DNA from 3 places in the Sporomusa rhizae genome. Region 3 is predicted to be linked to each of the others. Evidence: riboswitches for the same ligand, from Rfam matches in the RefSeq annotation. Region 3 holds a riboswitch; each other region holds the start of a gene.

Region 1 (5,390 bases), 500 kb from region 3:
CAACAACCGGTTTTATTGGTTCCTATCTTAAATTTTTAGGGGTATTTGCGCTCACGCAAATTCCTTTAGCCGTCAGCGAAGGATTTTTAAGTGTGATAGTTTACAATATGCTGCAAAGTTACGATAAACAGGGATTAATTTCATTATGGCCTCATAAGGAGGGAGATCCAAAAATATGAAAAAACAAAATGTCATATTGCTGCTTTTTGTTATTGCATTGGCGGTAGTACCTCTCATTATTCATACTGATGGGATTTTTTCCGGAGCCGACGAACAATTAGTCGGTATAGTGAAAGGCGTTAGCCCGGATTATGAACCATGGTTTAATACTATTTGGGAGCCGCCCTCCGGTGAGGTGGAAAGCTTTTTGTTTGCGGTACAAGCCGGGCTTGGAGCAGGGTTTCTTGGTTATTTTTTTGGGTATTATCGAGGGCGGAATGCTTCTAGAACAGAGTGAGCAAGGCTAAGTGACAAAATAGCCGGGGCGGGAGAATGATAAATGTTTTATTTGGATTATCTGGCCTATAATAATGCATTGCGCCAAGTCAGTGTGACGGAGAAAATGGTATTAGGCGGAGGTACTTTAGCTGTGGCGTTGTGTTTTCCTCAGCCGGTAACCCTCTTAAGCATCATTTTGCTTATGCATGCGGTGATGCTATATGCCCGTATTCCTGTGCGATATATTTTACAGCTCTGGCTAATACCTCTTGGTTTTTTAGTTGCAGGATTGGTTTCTGTGCTTCTCAGCTTTTCGACCCAGCCGTTTTCGGCGTGGTTTCTGTTGTCAATAGGGACGCTATATATCGGAATTACTCTTGAGGATGTTTTTCGGGTGCAAGGCTTACTTCTCAGGAGTATGGCTTCGCTGTCTTGCTTATTTATGTTGGCAACAACTACTCCGGTGGCGTATATTACCGCGATTTTTTCACGTTTTTCCCCTTTACGCGTAGTGATGGAAATTGCTCTGCTTACTTACCGGTTTATTTTTGTCTTTCATGAAGCGCTGGCACAGATTTATATGGCGCAGCAATCACGGCTGGGCTATTCGGGAATGACGCAGTCTCTTTACTCACTGGGTTTGTTGGCTGCCAATGTTGGCCGTAAGTCGTTTGTTACATCACATGAACTATATATCGCGCTATTAGCCAGAAATTACAGCAATCAACTGATATTTCAGTATGCTCGTCAACCAGTGAACTTCTACCGGCTGTTGGTGATTTTGGGGTTACTTGCCGGTTTAATAGGCACTGCGGCCATTAGGTGAAAATGCTTGTAAGGAGCTTTTTGCATGTCAACAACCTCACTGATCGAAGTACGTAATCTTTCTTTTAGCTATCATTTAGCTAAAAAAGTCTTGGATTGTGTTCAAATGAGTATTCCACGTGGTGCCAGAATTGCTTTGGTAGGACCCAATGGAGCCGGTAAGTCTACGCTCTTTTTGCATCTCAATGCTATCCTTCGGCCACAGGCAGGAAGTCTTTTATATGAGGGGCAAGCATATGAGTACTCCAGATCCTTTGTTACCATGCTAAGGCAGCGGGTGGGGCTGGTGTTTCAGGATCCGGATGCGCAACTGTTTGCCGGAAGTGTATTGGACGATGTATTATTTGGCCCAATGAATTTGAAATTAACGCCGAAGGTTGCTCATAAGAGAGCGGAAGCCGCACTGGATGCTGTCAAAATGCTGGAATACCGCAACGAACCTATACACTTTTTAAGCCATGGGCAAAAAAAACGGGTCGCAATGGCGGGCGTACTGGCTATGGAGCCGGAAGTTCTTATCATGGATGAACCAACGGCTGGACTCGATTATCCAGGGGTGCTGAATTTGAATGATATTATGGCAAGGCTGCACAACCAAGGCACGACATTGGTAGTGGCGACACATGATGTTGAATGGGTGTGGGGATGGACGGATTTTGTCTATGTATTATCGCAGGGCCAAACAGTGGCTAGTGGCAATCCTGCCGATGTGCTTGTCCGTTCAGACCATACAGCGTTTGGTTATGCTCAGCCGGTGCTTGGCGAAATATATAATGAATTGCGGCAGCGCCAACTTATACTTCCCGGTAATCACTTGCCGCGAACGGCGGCGGAGTTAATCAATCTTTTAACGAGCTCACGCCCATGACTACATATTTCTCATAATCATTCGAAAATCGAATAATTATGAGTCGATATAAATATTTTACATATGTAAATAGTCCTGTTATATTATAATTAATAAAAATATTTTTGTATAACGTTATGTAAGTAATGAACTGAAAAACAAAAAAATGATAGGAATAGGTGCCCAACGGGCTTAATAGGGAAGAACGGTGAAAAGCCGTCACGGTCCCGCCGCTGTAAGGGGAAGGAAACCTGCAAACATGTCACTGGAGTAATCCGGGAAGGCGCAGGCAACCAATGAACCTGAGTCAGAAGAACTGCCTATTTGACAATCGCCGCTTGACCTGCGAGAGATGGGGAGGGGATTATTGGAACAGTCATGATTCCGTTTTTCGACGGAATTAATTGATTTTCTTATAATTAGCCCTTTCTGTGTTATACGGAAAGGGCTTGATATTTGTGATGAAAAATGAAATTTATATAGTTAGTTGGAGGGTAAAATATGTTAAGAGTAATTAGTTTGGGAAATTCATTGACAAAGGCACAGCAAAAAATAGTGAACAATAAAATTAATAATATGGATGGTGCTTCCTATATACCACTTAGTATTGTTAATAATAATCTGGTTATCGGGGCCGATATCGGAGCTGATACCGGAATCAATATTAAGAAGGTCTATAAGGAAGATGGCGAATGTTTTTTGCGGCAAGATTGGGATTGTGTTCATTCAGTATAAGGGTAAATAAGAATGAGGTATGTTGAAATTTTGATATTTATATCTGATGTATGTTGACAAATTAGCAAACCTATATATGTCAAGGATGAAAGTCTTGGCAAGGTTTGAGAGAGCAAACTGATATACTCCCTTTATAGTCAATGTCATTAAGTTAATGCTGAAAAACACAACCATCCAGATTAAGATGGTTGTGTTTTTCTTATACATACAGGTGGGCATATAAAATTTATCAATTATAAAAAAACACTTGACAAATAAATAAAAATCGAAGGCTTCGCCTTGAAAATGAGGACATTTTTAAGGAGGCCTTTTAAAATGAAAAAGAAAGCATATCCAGAGCAGGTACGAACTGCGCTGCACCAAGCGATACGCTCAATCACAGCAGATTTACCGGCTTGCGTGAAACGACCAGGGCAAGATTTTTCACGCGAACGCAAATTATCACTGCATACTATGCTGCTTATGCTTGTAGGCATGGGAGGCAATAGCCTTTCAAAAGAATTATATGATTGGCTAGGCTATTCGTCAGAGACTGCAACCGCTTCAGCATTTGTCCAGCAGAGAGACAAAATTCGTCCAGAAGCACTGAAACTACTGTTTCACGAATTTACAAGACTAACAGTATCGGAGAATTCATTACAAGACTACAGGTTGCTCGCTGTTGACGGTTTGGATTTGAGACTTCCGTCAAATTCAAATGATGGATTCTCCTCCATCAGGAACAGCGAAGATAGCAAAAATTACAATCTTGTGCATTTGGACGCTATGTATGACCTGATGGGCAAGGTTTATGTCGGTGCATCCGTACAACCCAAGAAAGGCATGAATGAGCATAAAGCCTTAGTATCCATGGTAGACCAGTCTGAAATCAGCGGAAATGTAATTGCAATCATGGATCGGGGATATGAGTCATTCAACAATATCGCTCATTTTCAGGAGAAATCATGGTACTATATCATCCGGGCGAAAGAATCCTATGGGATTATATCAAGGCTTTCTCTACCAAATTGCCCGGAATACGATGAAGAAATCACGTTAACTCTCACCCGGCGCCAAACCAAAGAAACGTTACCGCTTTTAAAAGCATACCCCCATCGGTATCGATGGATACAACCACATACGACATTTGACTTCATTAAACCGAAAGATTCCAAGTTTTATGATTTACATTTTCGTGCCGTTCGCTTCGCTATTGCTGATGGTGTGTATGAAACGGTTTATACAAATCTCAATGCCGAAGATTTTCCGCCGGAGAAAATAAAACAGTTCTATAATCTGCGCTGGGGAATTGAGACATCTTTTAAGGAGCTTAAATATGCTGTGGGTTTGGCAAGTCTGCACAGCAAAAAGAAGGATTTTATATTGCAAGAGATTTTTGCCAGACTAATTCTATACAATTACTCTTTCATTATCATGCATCACATCAGTATTTCGGAAGATTTGCGAGTAAATTTTCCAGTGGCTTTAAATATATGCCGTCAATTTTTGAGAGAGTTAATTCCAGCGGTCCAAGTTCTTAAACTGATAGGTAAGCACCTTTCCCCAATACGCCCTGGCCGACAATTTCCTAGATATCAAAATCCAATTTCAGCAGTAGGGTTCCAGTACAGAATTATTTGAGATTTAACATGCGTGAAAGGACTTTACAGATGCTTTTCGGGCATCTGCTTTTGTGTTGCTCAAAAGTCAAAAACACCTGCGTTTTCTATGTTATTCTGTGTATGCGACAACCCCAGCGGTATCACTTTTCTACTACTGGGGTTTCTTATAAGCTTATCTTAATGACATTGCCTTTATAGTTGACAGTTAAAATAATAACTGTTCTATAAAGGGAGTATTTTTCATTATTTTCTAATTAACTATCATCACTATCCGGCCAATTAGTATAAATATATATATAGGCGTTGCTTTTGCCTCCCATGTTGCTTTTATGGAGAAAGAAACTTACCAGGCAGGCCTAAGTTCACCTTTATGAAAACGATAGTAAGAAAGGAATTGAACTTGTGAAGAGTAGGGAAGAGTATTTGAAGGAATTAATCGACAGGCAAACCGAAAGTTTGAATATCGAGTTTAAGAGATGGATCGACCCCAAATCGCCGGAAGGAATTGCGAAGATTATTAAAGTCTGCATTGCTATGAGAAATAATAATGGTGGCTTCTTTTTCATTGGTTTTGATGAAGAATCACGGCAACCGGATGTTAATAATGCGCCTACTCAGGATGTGCGGGAGCTTTTTTCTCTTGACAACATTCAATCTATTGTTTCGAAATACGCCTATCCGCAATTTGAAATAGATATTTGTTTTATTGAAAAAGATGGGCAGGATTATCCCGTGATCTGTATCGAAGAGGGGATACGCACACCCGTTTCGACTAAGTCTGAATTAAGAGATTCCCATAATAAGTTGTTAATTAAGCAGAATACCGTTTACGTTAGAACATTAAAAAGCAATGGAACACCGAGCACTTCTGAAGCAACCTATCAAGATTGGGGAAAATTGACTTATATTTGTTTTGATAATCGGGAAGCGGATTTAGGGCGGTT
Region 2 (5,390 bases), 2.3 Mb from region 3:
ATCATAAATACCAAGAATGGCCATTTGCGCTCAGCAATCAGCGGTGCCGTCTGACGGAAAAAAGAACCGTCACTTAACCCCAGTCCAATTTGTTCATCTAATTGGAAGTTAGTCGCGTCCAAACATAATTCATAACCTGTCGACTCCATGTTATACTGCCAGTTCCAATAGGCTTTATTATCGGGGTGCACAGCCAAGGTTGAGTATCCCTCTTTGCGAAACAGCTTCGGCAGCGAATTATAGGTGTTATTCGGATAACGAAAATACTCGGTACCCCGGCGCAGCGGGTATATCGAATTATTGGCCATAAATTCAGCATCCGCGGTAGTCCCGTTACTAACCTGTTCATAAAAATTGGCGAAATATAGACTATTCTCGAGTAAACGGTTAAGTACAGGGGTGATTTCCCGGCCATTTAACGTATGCTTCAAATAAAAAGTCTCCAACGACTCTACTTGAATAAAAATCAAGTTCTGTCCCTTAAACAATCCTTTATACTCATTGCCTGGCAACACTTCGTTCTTCTCACGGTACCAAGCCGTAATATCATTTTTTTCCTGCGTGGTAAGCTCCAAGGGCCGACAGTCAGCAATATAGTTGTACCCATCAAATAAATGGTAGCCCAGGGGCGATAACCCGGTCACTGTCTGGCTGGGTGCCCAACACATGGAGAATAGCCATTGCTTTTGACCGCGCTCTTCCGAAACATCAAAGATGTAATGAGCATAGCCCAAATAAACAGCAGCAAGCCCGGTTAATAGAACATACAGCAATTTGTTTCTGTTTATTTGGTGACTGCGTCGATAAACAAACACTGTTGCCGCCATTAAAACCGGGATATCCCAGAACAGCTTACTATCTTCGCCTCTGCTCATTGACCATATACTGCTGCCTAAGTTTTCAAGATTGGCGGCCTGACTTATCGCATGCAGCGAGAGAAATGTTGCGAACGCCCGGTAATTCCATAAATCAAAAAGAAAAATGAAGGACAGTATCAGATTGATTCCGATTAAGAACCATGCTCTATTCCGGCCTTTAAGTAAAAAGGCCGGTGATAAAACGATAATGATAAAAGCAAGATATACCGCGTAACTAGGCACAACCGCACAAAAATCTGCGAAATAAGCCTTTTGAAATTCCGTATAATTAACTACCCCGATTACCAGGGCCGATTTAAACAGCAGTGCCAGTAAGGTACCAAGCCACAGCAAATAAACGTTGTAGGATTGCTTCATAGCGGCTACCCTCTGACTGACTTGTTTTGTTTTAGCGCCCCCGGCCCGTCCTGTGCAACAGCAACCTCGGCCTCGCCAAAGGTTTTCATATCACTCAGAACATGCAGCGAAGCCTTAAGTAGCGACATCCCCATAGCAGCCCCGGTGCCCTCGCCGACATTCATAGCTAACTTTAAATACGCAGGCAAGTCCAGCAGCGTAAGAATAGCGGCATGCCCCGGTTCGGCGGCAAAATGCGAACCAATCAGATACTCTTTGGCTTGCGGTGCTATTTTTACTGCCAGCAAGGCGGCCGCACCGCTGGCAACTCCGTCCAGTACCACCGCTGCACGCTCCGATGCGGCGCCGAGTATCACGCCAACAAGCCCAGCAATGGCTAAGCTTCCTACTTTTGTCAGCATATCCAGCGGATTTTGCTTATCCGGATGATTCACCTGCAGTGCCTGTCTAACAATCGCGCAGGTCTTTTCCTCCCAGTCTGCCGCGAGCGGTGCACCATAGCAAGCGGCAATAGCCAGACCAGGAAGATTTCCGGCCATCCCCATTTCGCCCAAACCGATAATCTGTACGCCTTGCGCTATTTGTTCTCTGGCAATGGTGATTCCCAAAGCAATAGCCCGCATGGTTTGTTCCCGGGTCATGGCCGAACCATTCGCCATATTCTCAGTGCCATAGGCTATTTTCTCCGGCCGTACTCCCGGGAAAGGCGGTAAATCGGAGGCCACGCCAATATCAATAACCAGCGGCTTTGCCTGAGCATGCCCGGCAAGTACATTGATGATCGACTTACCCTGGGAAAATCGGTGAAGTTTCTGTGCTGTTGTCAACTGCCTGTTGTCCCAGGCAAATTCAGCAGCTACGCCATTATCAGCCGCCATAATAATAATACTTTTTTCCAGACCGCTCGGACGGGGATTACCGGTAATGCCCGCAAGTTGTCTGGCTATATGTTCAAAATAATGCAGGCTGTTAAGCGGTTTGGTCAGGTTATCCAACCGCAATTGGCAGCGTTCCATTGCCGTCGTATCCAGAGGTTTTATTGATGTAATTATATCTTCAAGCATGAGTCCGGCCTCCCAGAGTATTCAGAAGTTTTATCGCCGCCTGTAACATATCTATAGCAACCGACGCACCAATAGCTTCGCCCAGCCGTACCCCCATATCCAGGCAGGCTTCCAAATGTAAATGGCTAAGGGCAATGATATGAGCCGGCTCACCTGACAGATGGGACGCAAATATATACTCTTTACACAACGGATTAATAGCATTAGCAATCAACGCCGCCGCCGTGGTATTCAGACCGTCAATAACTACGGCGCAGCGGTTAGCAGCACACCCCAAAACGACTCCGGCTAACGCACCAATTTCAAAGCCTCCCACCTTAGCCAACACGTCGAGCCCATCCTGGGCATTCGGTTTGTTTAGAGCGAGTGCCTGGCGTACAATTTCAATCTTCACCTGCATCCGGCTATCAGAAATGCCTGTTCCCCTGCCGGTAATCTGTTCCGGCGACAACCCTGTAAACGCGCCCACAACAGCAGCGCTAGAGGTAGTATTGCCAATACCCATTTCCCCTAGGCTAAAACATCTATAACCTTCCCGTACCTTTTCATTAACAATTTCAATCCCGGCTTCTATTGCCTGCACAGCCTGTTCACGCGTCATGGCCGGGCCGCGGGTAAAATCATTGGTGCCGTAGGCAATCTTCCGGTGCCGCAATCCGGGCACATGGGACATATCGCCGGCAATACCCATATCAACAACCACCATATCGGCGCCGCAGAAATTCGCAAAAGCATTAGCGCTGGCACCTTTTGATATCAGATAGTTGGCGGTCATATGCATAGTAGTTTCCACAGGGTAAGCGCTGATTCCCTGCCTGGCAACTCCGTGATCGGCCGAACTAATCACCATACAAGTCTTAGGCAAAGCCGGCCATTGCTCACCAGTAATACCTGCGTACTGCTTAACCATTTGCCCTAGATGGCCAAGACTGCCGCTTTGCCCGGCTACAGCCAGCAAGGATTCTTCTACTTGCTGCATAATACCGGTGTCGGTAGAAGTAATGTGTAAAAGTGCATCATTGAGTAAACTCATAGCAACCCCCATAAAAATTACAAAGTAAAGAAAACACTTCATTCGCCAACCCTTCGCCCAAAACAACAGCCGGTTTGCCTTTATCCAGACAAAGTTACCTGTTTTTGCCAGTACAAAAACAAAAGACTCTTTTGGTAAATCTCCAAAAAAGCCTTCTTTTTCCACGAAGGATGGTAAAGACGGTGTAAGGCAGGTCTCCTGGCTCCCGGTTCATCAATACTTACGCCTTCCCCTTGACGAGTGACATCTGTAAGCTCTCCCCGGTACAGTGGCGGGCCCGCGCTTATGCATGAAATCATGCTCAGACTTCCCTATTCTCCCTAGCCGTTAGCTAAAGGCACCTTAACCGCATACTATTCATTTAATGCCCTAATTATAACAAACCCGCGAAATAGCGTCAACGGTAAAGTAATAAAGAAGCAACCCTATCTATGCCTTACAGCAATAATAGGGTTGCCCTTCAATTTATATACGATACCTATGGCTTAACCGTAGCCTTAAACATTTGCTTGCCGTCTTTCATTTCGATAATAACAGCATTTTTCACTGCGTCATGAGTTGCGTTCAGAGTCGTCGAACCAGTGATGGTAGTAAAGTCTTTGGTAGCGGCAAGAGCCTCACGAATTTTAGTCGGGTCCAGGCTGTTGGCGCGTTTGATAGCGTCAATCAGCACATTGGCCGCATCATAGCCAAGTACGGACATAGCGTCAGGTGCCTGTCCATATTCTTTTTTGTAGGCTTCAACAAATTCTCTAGAAGTAGCACTGGTATCATCTACCGAATAATGATTCGTGAAATAAGTATTGTTGAGTGCCGCTGCTGTCCCTATTTCCACAAGCTTTGGCGAATCCCAGCCGTCGCCGCCAACAATAGGTACGGTAATACCAAGCTCCCGCGCTTGTTTTACGATTTTGCCAACTTCTTCGTAATAACCTGGTACATAAAGAACTTCGACATTTAGTGCCTTAACTTTGGTCAGGATTGTTTTAAAATCCTGGTCTTTTTGCAAGTAGGCCTCTTCGGCTAAAACCGCGCCGCCGCCTTTGGTAAAAGCATCTTTAAAGAATGCAGCCAAACCTTTACTGTAGTCGCTGCTGCTGTCAACCAACATTGCAGCTTTTTTAAGGTTTAGGGTATTGAGAACAAAGTTAGCGCCTACCGTTCCTTGGAACGGGTCGATGAAGCAAACACGGAACGTATAGTCTTTTACCTTGCCGGTTTTCTCATCAACAGTAACTTTGGGATTAGTTGCACCCACTGCTAAAAACGGTACTTTGGTGGACTCAGCTACACTAGAGGCAGCGATAGCATTGGAGCTGGCAAACATACCGGTGATGGCTACAACTTTGTCCTGCGTCGCCAATTTAGTCATAGCATTGGCCGCTTCAGAGGGTTCACTTTTGTTATCGGCAATAACAGCTTTAATTTGTTTGCCAAGTACCCCACCCTTGGCGTTGGCTTCTTTAATTGCCATCTTCGCACCATTGGCTGAAGAAGTCCCCATAGTTGCATTGCCGCCAGTCATCTCATTTAAAATTCCAATTTTGACTTCATTGGAATTCGCTCCCCCGCAACCAGTTACAATACCTGCCATGAGCAACATGATAATTAACATGGCTGCCGTTTTTACCCCTGTCTTCTTCATTGCTAAAATTCCTCCTCTTTTTTGGCTGCAGCTGCTTGTCCTGAATGCATAAAATTGCACAATAAACTTTATAATATAAGTTTATATCAGGCAAAAAATATAAAATGAGCCTTTGCTTACATACTGCAAAAGTATACTGTTAAAATACTTTTATAGTATTTTTTCAACCTCTATCCATTATAATTCTAAATTATATTACATGTTTTTTATTATTTCAAGGTATTTTTAGCTCTTTTTGTTTAACTATTATTATATTTTTATTCATTTGTACTCATCGAATGTACATACGGTTTCTTTGTCCGTCACTCATGTCTTTTGGCTTATATTTTTCTTTTATTTTTACTCTTCTTATAAATATTAAAGTGTGCCCTCTTCCCGAAAGAAGATAGCACACTTTAATTTAACTCATTTAT
Region 3 (5,390 bases):
ATTTAACAGAATTGGGGCGCTGCTGGGTGCCTGACCAGGTCGTCACTGTTTCCCCCGGGCCAACGGTCAGGTCCTGATTGATTATATTCGTCCGGTCCGGCGTACCGTCGTTTAATATCGGTGCCGCCTGCGCCGGCAGCGTAACACTGAACAGGGCAACCACTATTGAGGCCGCCAATAAGGAACGTTTGGCCAGCAGGGTCCGCCTGACTCGTTTCTTCTTACATCGCAAATCCATTTTCCCCTCACTACGTAAACTTCAAAAGGTGGAGGGAAAAAGCTTTCCCTCCACAGAAATTCCTGACTATTCCTTGGCTGCCGCCACCTGGTCGAGCAAGCGCTTGCGTTCGATGAGCGCCGCCGCCGTGTTGGAGGCAAAGGCCGGCGCGACATATCCTTTCAAAGGCATCCCGGCGGGTGCCGCTTCAGGGTTGTAGATCGTAATGCCATTGAGATAGGCGTTACTGCTCAGCGTCGTCAGGCTGCCGATAGTCATAGCACTGCCGACCTGACCGCCCGCATTGAAGATGGCCAGTTGATTCCCCTGGGAGAACCAAGTAGTTTTTGTATTTTCCGAATAGAGCAGCGCCCAGAGGTAGCCGGTCAGGTTATCTGCTTTAGTTATATAGGTTATAGCCTCCGAAGCCACCAGCGAACTGACCAAGACATTGCCAGCGCCGAGAATGGTAGCCACATCGGTAGAATACAGCCGCCAACTCATCACGTAGCCTGAACCATACTTGCCGGTCAAAAGATACGCCTGGCTACCATCACTGCTGAAAGTCAGCGCCCGGAAGTCATAGCAATCGTTGGGATAAGACGAACCTTCGGCGGTGGTAGCGGCCCGAAGCAAGTTGGTGACAGTCAAATCGCTAAGAGCGATTTTCTGGATGTGAGAATTGGGGTTCCAGGTGTTGATGTCATAATGCTGCGGCCCGCCGACGGCCACCAGCAGCAGGTTTGTGCCGTAGGGCTGGATGCTGAAAGCATTTTCAGCCGGCCACAGTTCGCCGGACGCCGGCGACGTGGTTGTGCCGTGCGGTCCCTTGTAGACCGGACTGCCGAAGGTCAAGTTGGTTTTGACCACCGTGCTATTGAGATAGGAGGCACTGGACACTAACATCAGATTGGTGCCGCTGATGTACAGCATGTACACGTTGCTGCCGTCAAGCTGCAGATCCACACCGTGGCCTTCCTGGGCGGTCGTGGGTTTGGAGAAGGTGAAATAATTGGTGGTATCTAAATTATAGGTCGAGCCGCTGGCAGCGAGCCGGAAGGCGGTGGCGGCGTCGTAGTCAATGCCGTAGAGGTAGAAGGTGCCACTGATGGTCGCGGCCTGGATTTTATACAGGTTGGCGAGAGAGGTGCCGCCCAGGGACCAGGTCGTCGGGCCGTACACGGGTGTGCCCCAGTTATAGCCGGACGGGATAGTGGCGGGAACGGTGCCGGTGAAAATCAGGTATTTGCAGGTGGGAGACTGACCAACCCACTTGGTGGCTGCAACCAGCACATAATCGGTGCTATCCCGCCGGAAATGGAACACCTTGGTGTCGCCAGGCAATCGTACGATGGTGCCGCCGTCGGTGTACTGAGTGACCACGCCGGTTTTCGTTTCAATCACCGCACCGCTGGTGCCGCCGGCGTAGCGGGCGACGCTCACATCGCCTAACCCGGTGGGAACCGTACTGTAATCATAGGCCGATACTGCCACAATACTGGACATACAAAATCACTCCTTCTTGTTGTTTGTGTTACCTTGCGACCGTCAACAGCCTGCGGGCTGCTGAGGCCGTTTCCTTGCTAACCATGGAAAAATGCCTCACCTCCTTGTCCAAAATTCCTATCACAGCCCGGCCAGGCATCGTCAGCCTGCGCAGCCGGGCGGATTGGCTTAGTCTTACGGTTTTACTCTGGCAATGATGTTGACGGACATGCCGGTGCCAGCGCGGACAACACAGGTTGTACACCGGCAAACCGGGCTGCGGCTGCGGTTATGAACCTTCGTTTCCCGCTGCGTTAAGACACTTTTGTGTCTTAACGCGACATTATCAAGTATAAAAAGTCCGTTTTCCTTGGAAAAGTTTTGCTATTGTATGCTCACAACCGGCACGTTAAATTAAAAAAAGCCTCCTGTGACAACAACACAAGGAGGCTTTTGCTTGTATTCCTACATAATGCCGGCAGAAAAACACGCATCTAATCCCCTCCCCATACCTCGCAGGTCAACGGTGATCGTCATGCAGGCAGTTCTCCTGACTCAGAGTCATCGCGCGGCCAAACCTTCCCAGGATCTATCCCAGTGGTATTGCATGGCTTTGCTCCTCATTACAGTGGCGGGACCGCGCCGGCTTTGAACCGGACTTCCCTATTAAGCCCCGTAGGGCACCTGCACCAAAATATTTATTTTTCCTTTGTTTTACATTATCGTAGCACAAATATTTCCATTTGTCATGCTTTTTTGTTCGTTTTATTTCGACATTTTTTACTGTTTTCCAGACAGAGCTAGCTAACAGGCGGTCAGCTAAGCTCTTTGGCATAATACAACCGGGATATTTTTTGTATATATTTTATAAACTGTTCACACAGCCACGGATCAAACTGCGCCCCGGCCCGGCGTTCAATTTCTGCCAGCGCCTGCTGGCCATCCAGGTTTTCTTGCGGGCCCCGCCGGTTGGTAAGTTCGTCAAACACATCACATATGGCAATCATTCTGCTGAGAAAGGGGATTGCGGCTTCTTTCAGTCCTTGCGGATAGCCTGCCCCGTCATACCGTTCGTGGTGGTAGAGCACGAACGGGCCTATTTCCTTCAAGCCATAGGCTTGAAGGATGGTTTCGCCATATACGGGATGAAGTTCAAACTCGATTTGCTCCGCTCCCGCCAATGCCCCGGCTGTACTTAGTAACTCAGCCGACACGCAGTATTTACCGATATCATGCATCATTCCGGAAGCAAATGCTTTATTCATTTCTGCGGCAGAAAAGTCCATGCAGGCCGACCATTCGAACATATGCATGGCCACACTGTGACAATGCCTGAGCGTACCGGGATGGTGCCTGCCCAACAGCGGCAGCAAGCGATCAATGCCTTCCATATAATACCCCCGTTTCTAGAGACTCGCGGCACCCCCGAAGGCCAAGCGGAGTATTATTTTGCCGTTACAAATAAAAATTCCCGGTATCAACCGGGAGTGTAGTGCAGTATACCAACTTTGTAATGGAAAATATCCAGCAGAGCAGTGTAACTGTAATCCCCTCCCCATGCCTCGTGGGTGAAAACGGCGACTGTCAGCTAGGCAGTTCTCCTGGCTCCGGATCCTGGCTTGCTTAAACCTTCCCAGGACAACTTATCCCAGTGGCATATCTTAAGCTTGCTCCCCGTTACAGTGGCGGGACCGCGCCGGTATTTAACCGGACTTCCCTATTAAGCCCCGAAGGGCACCTAACTCATGGTATGTAATTGTTGCCAATTAAAATATATACTGATTTTAGCCGGAAGTCAATAGACCAGGAGTACGCACCCTTGCTCGCCAGGCAAGATAGTGGCGATGACTTCCGGCATAACTGGAGAACTTGCCGCGGCAAACAACGAAATAATCGAGACTTGCTCCAGTCGTTTGGTACGGGTATTCATTGCCACAATAACTAATAACCTTTAATGAATCTTTCATTTTTCATATTAAATATATCTCCGTAAGCAGCATTGGCAATGCCTTTAATTGCCCAAACGCAATTTTGATTAGAAGCGAAAACATACCTGTCTGGAATATACGTGACACCATTATTCTGAAAAGCTTTCAGATGCCGTAATGCCGGATCATTCAAAAATTCTTTCCGATATTCTTTTGCGTTATCACTCAGCATCTCACGATTTGCTGAAAGAATAAAGAAATCCGGATTTGATTTTACCATCAATTCTTTGCTGACGAGTTGGCCATTGGGGATACCCATTTCAGCGATAGCGTTAATGATGCCGGCATGGGTACAAATATCATCAAACATGCACCCGCTACCACCATAACTATTCATTTGTGAAACAAGAAAGCCTCGCTTCTTTTCTTGTTTCAAATTTGCCAAAGTATTTTCGATTTCCAGCAAATTGGCATCTACCTGTTGTATAACCCGTTCTCCGGCTTCCCTTTCGCCAACAGCTACGGCCAGGGAACGCATGCTTGTTTTCATATCTTCTATACTTAGCGGCAGTTTAGAAATAAATACTTTGATTCCTAAATCCCGATATCCCTGGATTCTTTCTTCACTGGTACCATCACGGGTAATGATTAAATCCGGTTTGAGCATAAGCACTGCTTCCAGCGACGGATTATCCAATTTATACTTAATCTGTCCTGCTTCTTCAACCATATAGGAAATTCCAGGATCAGCCGCAATAGGGGCAATGGCAACCACACGTTCCGGCGGTACGATTCCAAGCAGCATTGTATCCAAATGAAAATGTGTTGTTAATATACGCTGCGGTTTCTCCGGCATCTGAATAATGTTGCCTGCATCATCAACTACTTCATAGGCGGTTGATATATTAACCGGCCCAACCGCAGGCTTTTCCTGCTGGGGCATACAGCCACAGGAAATCATACAAAATATAAGAATGAATACATTGATGATATATTTAATCTTATACGGCATCCAGATTTCTCCTTATCATAACCGACTTCGCCAGATTACCCGTCGCTGCGGTCTTCCAGCTCGCCTTCAATAGAAAGATAAATATTCTGCAGCTCCCTGACCATTTCATCTGTCGTATTCCACATGCCGCGCTGGTGTGCTTCCAGCAGCGATTCGGCAATACGCTGCAGTGCCCACGGATTAACGTCCCGCATCCATTCCTGCATGTTGGGATCGATGGCATATTTTTTGGCATACTGATCATACATCCAGTCTTCCATGACTTCACTGGTCGCATCCCACTGATAGCTATGCGCTACATAGTTCGCCAAATCCGCCGCCCCCTTATAACCATGCTTCTTCATGCCCTCGATAAACTTCGGATTCATGGCTTCCCCGCGAAACAGCCGTTTAATTTCGTCCTGTAAGCTGCGCATGACGACATGGCTTTTATCTGTACTGTCGCCACAATAGGAGCGCGGCGCTTTTCCCCGGAGGCTGCGTACCGAAGCGATCATCCCGCCATGATACGAGTTAAAGTCATCCGAGTTCAATATGCTGATCTCCCGGTTATCCTCATTATGAATGGTCGCATCAATTGTGCTAAGCCGCCGTTTGAACAACTCAGGCAGGTATTGGCCTTTTTCCTTTTGTCCGTAAACATGTGCTCCCCAGCGTACATAGACCTGCGCCAGATCATCAACCGTTTCCCAGTTTTTTTCTTCCAATACGTTGGCAACACCGGCGCCATAACCCCCCGGCGGACAGC

What was found. A riboswitch is a leader RNA that binds a small molecule or an ion and turns the genes downstream of it on or off. The one in region 3 is predicted to bind cobalamin.
Region 1: another riboswitch for cobalamin. It lies ahead of SRRS_RS03155 (hypothetical protein); the one in region 3 lies ahead of SRRS_RS05425 (HD-GYP domain-containing protein).
Region 2: another riboswitch for cobalamin. It lies ahead of cobT (nicotinate-nucleotide--dimethylbenzimidazole phosphoribosyltransferase); the one in region 3 lies ahead of SRRS_RS05425 (HD-GYP domain-containing protein).

The regions. Positions count from the first base shown of each region.
Region 1 covers NZ_CP156925.1:692,026-697,415, forward strand. The annotation lists gene SRRS_RS03135 (energy-coupling factor ABC transporter permease) at 1-179, shown strand, start outside; gene SRRS_RS03140 (energy-coupling factor ABC transporter substrate-binding protein) at 176-457, shown strand; gene cbiQ (cobalt ECF transporter T component CbiQ) at 500-1,264, shown strand; gene SRRS_RS03150 (energy-coupling factor ABC transporter ATP-binding protein) at 1,289-2,131, shown strand; cobalamin riboswitch at 2,271-2,449, shown strand; gene SRRS_RS03155 (hypothetical protein) at 2,612-2,845, shown strand; gene SRRS_RS03160 (IS4 family transposase) at 3,161-4,465, shown strand; gene SRRS_RS03165 (helix-turn-helix domain-containing protein) at 4,870-5,390, shown strand, end outside.
Region 2 covers NZ_CP156925.1:4,698,867-4,704,256, forward strand. The annotation lists gene SRRS_RS21980 (LTA synthase family protein) at 1-1,235, opposite strand, end outside; gene SRRS_RS21985 (nicotinate-nucleotide--dimethylbenzimidazole phosphoribosyltransferase) at 1,241-2,299, opposite strand; gene cobT (nicotinate-nucleotide--dimethylbenzimidazole phosphoribosyltransferase) at 2,292-3,332, opposite strand; cobalamin riboswitch at 3,503-3,692, opposite strand; gene SRRS_RS21995 (ABC transporter substrate-binding protein) at 3,811-4,977, opposite strand; gene SRRS_RS22000 (Bug family tripartite tricarboxylate transporter substrate binding protein) at 5,390-5,390, opposite strand, start outside.
Region 3 covers NZ_CP156925.1:1,192,267-1,197,656, reverse strand. The annotation lists gene SRRS_RS05435 (TonB-dependent receptor domain-containing protein) at 1-238, opposite strand, end outside; gene SRRS_RS05430 (hypothetical protein) at 305-1,723, opposite strand; cobalamin riboswitch at 2,225-2,405, opposite strand; gene SRRS_RS05425 (HD-GYP domain-containing protein) at 2,518-3,093, opposite strand; cobalamin riboswitch at 3,276-3,459, opposite strand; gene SRRS_RS05420 (hypothetical protein) at 3,498-3,638, opposite strand; gene SRRS_RS05415 (ABC transporter substrate-binding protein) at 3,644-4,642, opposite strand; gene cobN (cobaltochelatase subunit CobN) at 4,678-5,390, opposite strand, start outside.